2 linked regions of the Streptomyces venezuelae genome follow. The protein of the gene in region 2 interacts with the protein of the main gene of each other region in a pairwise test. Links are inferred from orthologs where the notes say so. Each region holds a gene or a part of one and is shown on either strand. Other genes may lie near its edges.

Region 1 (3,206 bases), 3.1 Mb from region 2 along the record:
GCCGACGCAGATCAGGATCATGCCGATGATGGCGGTGACCTTGACCATCGAGAACCAGAACTCCAGCTCGCCGAAGAGCTTCACGGAGATGAGGTTCGCGCCGTACAGGATGACGGTGAAGACGAGCGCGTAGGCCCATTGCGGGAACGAGTCGTGGGTCCAGTACTGCATGTACTGGGCGGCCGCGGTGACTTCGGTGATGCCGGTGACGACCCAGAAGAGCCAGTACGTCCAGCCGGTCACGAATCCGAAGAACGGGCCCATGAACTCGCGTGCGTACTCCGAGAAGGAGCCGGACACGGGCCGGTACATGAGGAGCTCGCCGAGCGCCCGCATGATGAAGAAGATGACGAGTCCCGCGATGGCGTACGCCAGGATGAGGCTCGGTCCGGCCTTGTGGATGGCCTTGCCCGCGCCGAGGAACAGGCCGGTGCCGATGGCACCGCCGATCGCGATCATCTGGATCTGCCGGGCTCCGAGCCCGCGCTGGTATCCCTCGCCCTCGCCGGACGAGCCGTGCACGACCCCATTGCCGTCGTGCCCGTCGTGGTGCTTGTCGACCTGCACTGAGGTCATGGTGACGCCTTTCTCCATGCTGATCCGCGCCCGCACATCTGCGTTGTGGCTGCGGATCAGGTCCTGATCCCCCCGGATATGGATGGAGTGCTACCGGCGGTCCGCCGGCTGAAGCGCCCCCGGTGACATGGGTGGCGTCACCGAGCGGTCGTGAAGATTTATCACGGGGGCAACAGTGAGGGAATGAGCCACCTGTGGCGCACACCACAGGAAGAAGCGGACAAAGCACCCTTGACAGAGCAAAGCAGGGCAATGAAGTGACGGGATCGTTATCCGGATTTGAGGCTCCGCTGAGCGAACAGCACCCCGAATCCCCGAAACCTGTCCACTACAACAAATTTTGCTGCATTCTGCATGAACTTCTGCCCGGAATCAGTCCAGCAACGTCCCGACCAGCGTCTCCTGCAGTCCGCCGAGCCAGAGATAGGCCATCACCATCGGCTTGCGGGGGTCGGAATCCGGCAGGTGGTAGAGCAGATCGGCGTCGTCCTCGTCGCTGACCTCGAGGCGCGTGCCGATCGCGAGCCGGAGGTCGTTGAGGGCGCCGAGCCACTGCTGGGACTCCTCGACCGACAGTTTCAGGACAGCTCCGCCCTCGCCCGACGCCGTCATCGAGTCGAGCGAACGGATGACGACGAGGGCGTCGTCGCGCTTCTTGGCCCGCAGGTCGTTCTCCGTGAAGCGCCGGAATTCCGCCGAATACGCCCGGAGTTCGTCGGCGTCGCCCGCGCTGTCCTCACCCCCCGGACCGCCGTACGCGTCGGGCAGCAGGCGCCGCATCACCGGATCGGCGGGCGGCTCGCTCGGCCCATCGGCGAAGAGCTCGGCGAGCGGGTCGTCGGAGACCTCGCCGCCGGGACCCGGCCCGATCAGCTCCAGGAGCTGCACGGCGAGGGAGCGGATGATCGAGATCTCGACCTCGTCGAGCGCGACGGCGGCGCCACCGCCGGGGATCGCTTCGAATTGTCCTGGCATCAGATGCGTCGCTACTTCCGGTCCGCTGCTTCCGGTCCGCTACTTGCGGTCCTGCTGAAGGGTGGCCCACAGCCCGTATCCGTGCATGGCCTGCACGTCGCGCTCCATCTCCTCGCGGCTGCCGGTGGAGACGACCGCGCGGCCCTTCTCGTGGACGTCCATCATCAGCTTCGTGGCCTTCTCCTTCGAGTACCCGAAGTAGGACTGGAACACATACGTCACGTAACTCATCAAATTGACCGGGTCGTTGTGCACGAGGGTGATCCAGGGGACGTCCGGCTCGGGAACGACGAGCGTCTCTTCGGCCGATTCCGGGCGGGTGATCTCTGCGGGAGCCGTACTCACACGCCCCATGCTGCCACTCCGAGAGGGGCCTCGCACAAATGGCCTCCCGCGCGTCCACAGAAATCGTCAGAGTGACGAGATTGGGGGTAGCATCCTTCACATGAACACAGCGGACCTTGGCCTGCCGGTGGATGTTCCCTCGACAGCGCTCTTCACGGACCAGTACGAGCTGACGATGCTGCAGGCCGCGCTGCGGGCCGGCACCGGCGACCGGCGCTCCGTCTTCGAGGTCTTCACCCGCAGACTCCCCGAGGGGCGGCGCTACGGAGTGGTGGCCGGAACCGGCCGCGTCCTGGACGCCGTGGAGAACTTCCGCTTCGACGCCGGCGTCCTCGGCTTCCTGCGCGAGCGGAACATCGTCGACGAGGCGACCCTCGAATGGCTCTCCGGCTACCGCTTCAGCGGCGACATCTGGGGCTACCCCGAGGGCGAGGTCTACTTCCCCGGCTCGCCCATCCTGCGGGTCGAGGGGTCCTTCGCGGAGTGCGTGCTCCTGGAGACGGTGATCCTCTCCATCCTCAACCACGACTCGGCCATCGCGGCCGCCGCCTCCCGCATGTCCTCGGCCGCCGGTGACCGTCCGCTGATCGAGATGGGCGCCCGCCGCACCCACGAGCTGGCGGCCGTCGCGGCCTCCCGCGCCGCGTACGTGGGCGGCTTCGCGACCACCTCCGACCTGGCGGCCGGCTTCCGCTACGGCATCCCCACCGTCGGCACCAGCGCCCACGCCTTCACCCTGCTGCACGACAACGAGCGCGACGCGTTCCGGGCCCAGGTCGACTCGCTCGGCCGCGGCACGACGCTGCTCGTCGACACGTACGACGTCACCGAGGCCGTCCGCATGGCCGTCGAGGTCGCGGGGCCCGAGCTCGGCGCGGTGCGCATCGACTCCGGCGACCTGCTGCTCGTCGCCCACCGGGTGCGCCAGCAGCTCGACGACCTCGGGGCGACCGAGACGAAGATCGTCGTCACGTCCGACCTCGACGAGTACGCCATCGCCTCGCTCGCGGCGGCGCCCGTGGACGCGTACGGCGTGGGCACGCAGCTCGTCACGGGCTCCGGGCACCCCACCGCGTCCATGGTCTACAAGCTCGTGGCCCGCGCGCACTCGGCGGACCCGCAGGCACCCCTGGAGCCGGTGGCGAAGAAGTCGCTCGGCGCGAAGTCGTCCATGGGCGGCCGCAAGTGGGCCGCGCGCAGGACCGATCAGTACGGGGTGGCCGAGGCGGAGGTCGTCGGCACGGGCGCCGTGCCCACGGAGCTCACCGACCGGCAGCTCCAGGTCGAGCTGGTCAAGGGCGGCGAGGTGC
Region 2 (3,129 bases):
TTCGGCCGTACCGTCCCCCCATGCCCGTCACGGCGTACGACCTCACCGGACGCACCGCATTCATCACCGGCGCCGCCAGCGGCATCGGGCGTGCGACGGCGCGGCTCCTCGCGGAAGCGGGTGCCGCCGTGCACTGCGCCGACCGCGACGAGCCAGGACTCCAGGAGACCGCCGCGCTCATCACGAAGGCCGGCGGCACCGCATACACGTACCCCTTGGACGTGACCGACAGGGCTCAAGTCGACCGGGCAATAGCCACAGCAGCGACACCCCGCCTCGACATCCTCGCCGCCATAGCCGGCGTCATGCACAGCAGTCCGGTCCTGGAGACCCGCGACGAAGACCTGAATCGCGTCATGGACATCAACTTCAAAGGCGTCCTGTACGCATGCCAGGCCGCCGCCCGCACGATGGTCGACGCAGGCTCCGGCGGCAGCATCATCACGATGGCGTCGGGCGCCGTCGACACAGGCGCCCCCGGCCTCCTCTGCTACGGAGCGTCAAAAGCCGCCGTCGTCCAGCTCTCGAAAACGCTGGCCACAGAGCTCGGCCCGCACGGCATCCGCGTGAATGTCGTCGCACCGGGATGGATCCGCACCCCTATGACAACATCGGAGCGCCCCGACAGCGAGAAGCAGGCGCACACCGAACACACCATGCGGCGCATGGCACCGCTCGGCCGTGTGGGCGATCCGGACGACATCGCGCACGCCGTGCTGCACCTGGCGTCGGACGCCGCGTCCTTCACGACGGGCCAGATCCTCCGCCCGAACGGCGGCGTCGCCATGCCCTGGTAGCCCGCACCCTGAGAGCGCGCCCCCGCACCCGCCCCGCCGACACGACGGCCCGTCCCCACCATGCGAGAGCCGTGCGCTCCCCCGGCCACCGCAGTTCCCCGTCGGGGCGCCGCGCGTACTGCGCGGGGTCAGCTCCCCTGGCCGCCCTCGCCTCATCCAGCGCGCGGGCCCTGGGCACGCAGTGCACGGGCAGCACGCTCAGTCCCCACCCTCCGGCGGCGACCGCTCCTTCCAGCACTCCCGCGTCGGGCGAGAAGGCGAGCCGCAGCACGCCCCACCACCAGAGCGCGCCGAGCGCCAGGAAGGGCACCCATCGTACGGCCCGCCATGTCACGGCTGTCCCGGTCACGGCTGCCACAGATGCCACCTCCCGCCCAACGCGAGATCGACGCTAAACGCCGGGGTTCACCCCATGGGAGGGCGTATCGGCGGCGCCTGGAGCGTGGCCGGGAGCGACTGCCCCGCCGCACGCTCCCGGCGCACGAACGGCCACGCCGCCTCATGGGGAGCACCCTCACGCGCCCTCACACGCGGAATCAGCTGCTCTCCGCCTGGAACATCCAGTGGTGCTTCTCCAGGTCGGCCGTGATGCCGATGAAGATGTCCTGGCTGACCGGGTCGGCCTCGCCCGTCGCCTCGACACGCTGACGCATCCGCGTGATCACCGCGCCGAGCGCGTCCACGAGCGTCCCGACCGCGTCCACGTCCTTGACCCAGCCCTCGGGGACCTTCCCGATGCCACTGCTCTGGGACACGGTCGCCGCGCGCCCGTCCGGCGAGACACCCAGCGTGGAGGCACGCTCCGCGACGGTGTCCGAGTGCTGCCTGGCGGTGTCCACGACCTCGTCGAGCTGCAGGTGCACGGAGCGGAAGCGCGGGCCGACCACGTTCCAGTGGATCTGCTTGGCGACCAGCGACAGGTCGACCAGGTCCACGAGCGCACCCTGCAGTGCCTCCGAGACCGTCTTGAGATCCGCATCGGACAGCGGGCTCTTCACGACGTACATCTGTCTCCTCCAACACACGAGCGAATGAGGTAAATCCCCACCAACCATGACACAAAATAGCCAAATAGGTCGATTTGCGAACAGCTGCCCCAACCATCCGGTACCAGACCATCCGGTAGCGGGGCCAGGTGGGCTCACCTCAACAAACGAAAGCCCCGACCGGGTACCCGGTCGGGGCTTCCACACACTTCCCAGAGCTGCTCAGGAGCAGCGTCGCATCACGCCGCGACGACGTCGACCGCCTCCGCGGGTGCCTTGATCGTGACCCGTTCCGGTGGCACGCCGGCCACGGACACGGAATTGAGCATCGAGCGAACCGGCGCACGCACCGGTTCCGGGACTGCTGCAGACTCAGCCAGCTCGGCGAGCGACAGTTCGTCGCTCACTTCACGCATGAGCTCGGACATCCGTACGTCAAGCGCGTCGCAGATCGCGGAAAGCAGCTCGGAGGAAGCCTCCTTCTGCCCCCGCTCCACCTCGGAGAGATAGCCGAGCGAGACTCGGGCGGACGAGGAGACTTCGCGCAGAGTACGGCCCTGGCGCTGGCGCTGCCGACGCAGCACGTCACCAAGCAGGCGACGGAGCAGAATCATCGGTGGCTCCCTCCTCGGACCGCGTAGCCGCATCCTTCACGCCCCACCGTACCGCCTTGCGCGGCGGCCGTGCGGGGAGCGATGTCGTGTTCACTCAGGGCTGCAAACATCAATTCCCCCCGTTCTGTTCCGTATCCTGTGCCCGCCCATTCCCGGACCGTTCTCCGGACAGCCGCTCGAGAAGCAACGTGAGCACGCTCCGTACACTCTCCATACGGATTTCCGAACGGTCACCGTTCAACCGCAGGGCGGCCACTTTCCCACGCGCTCCGCCATCGGCGTAACCGCGCATGCTTTCGAAATCCGGCCCGTCAGCAGCACTGTCAGGCCCCGCCACCGCGACGTACACGGTGCCGACCGGCTGCCCATCCTGCGGTTCCGGACCGGCGACCCCGGTCGTGGCGATGCCCCAGTCCGCGCCGAGAAACCGGCGCACACCGTCCGCCATCTGCCGGGCGACCTCGGGATCCACGGCCCCGCGCTCGTCCAGCAGAGTGCCGTCGACCCCGAGCACGTCCCGCTTCAGCTCCGTGGCGTACGCGGTGACCGACCCCCGGAAGACCTTCGAGGCGCCCGGCACCGACGTGATCTCGGCGGCCACCAGGCCCCCGGTCAGCGACTCGGCGACCGCGAGCGTCTCACCGCGCGCGGCCAGCAGCCGCACCAGACGGGCAGCCGGAAGCTCCGAGGCCGGAACCGGCACACCGTCGGCCGAGAGCCCGCGGGACGTCA

What was found.
Region 1: the proteins of DEJ49_RS27240 (region 2) and clpS interact in binary tests that used the Escherichia coli proteins (3 or more experiments, as listed by UniProt). The link is inferred for Streptomyces venezuelae from one-to-one orthologs.

The regions. Positions count from the first base shown.
Region 1 is NZ_CP029191.1:2,952,287-2,955,492, forward strand. The notes cover bases 249-3,142. They hold clpS (ATP-dependent Clp protease adapter ClpS), read right to left. Parts: upstream 1,906-3,142; coding sequence 1,591-1,905; downstream 249-1,590. Other genes in these bases: DEJ49_RS13225 (amino acid permease), read right to left, coding at 249-576; DEJ49_RS13230 (DUF2017 domain-containing protein), read right to left, coding at 949-1,551; DEJ49_RS13240 (nicotinate phosphoribosyltransferase), read left to right, coding at 1,997-3,142. Outside these bases: more of DEJ49_RS13225, read right to left, coding at 1-248; more of DEJ49_RS13240, read left to right, coding at 3,143-3,206. UniProt on the Escherichia coli protein: Involved in the modulation of the specificity of the ClpAP-mediated ATP-dependent protein degradation.
Region 2 is NZ_CP029191.1:6,017,585-6,020,713, reverse strand. Bases 70-2,886 are described here. They hold DEJ49_RS27240 (Dps family protein), read right to left. Parts: upstream 1,805-2,886; coding sequence 1,334-1,804; downstream 70-1,333. Other genes in these bases: DEJ49_RS27230 (CinA family protein), read right to left, coding at 2,507-2,886; DEJ49_RS27235 (helix-turn-helix domain-containing protein), read right to left, coding at 2,023-2,397; DEJ49_RS36525 (hypothetical protein), read right to left, coding at 745-1,131; DEJ49_RS27250 (SDR family NAD(P)-dependent oxidoreductase), read left to right, coding at 70-797. Outside these bases: more of DEJ49_RS27250, read left to right, coding at 21-69; more of DEJ49_RS27230, read right to left, coding at 2,887-3,100; pgsA (CDP-diacylglycerol--glycerol-3-phosphate 3-phosphatidyltransferase), read right to left, coding at 3,127-3,129.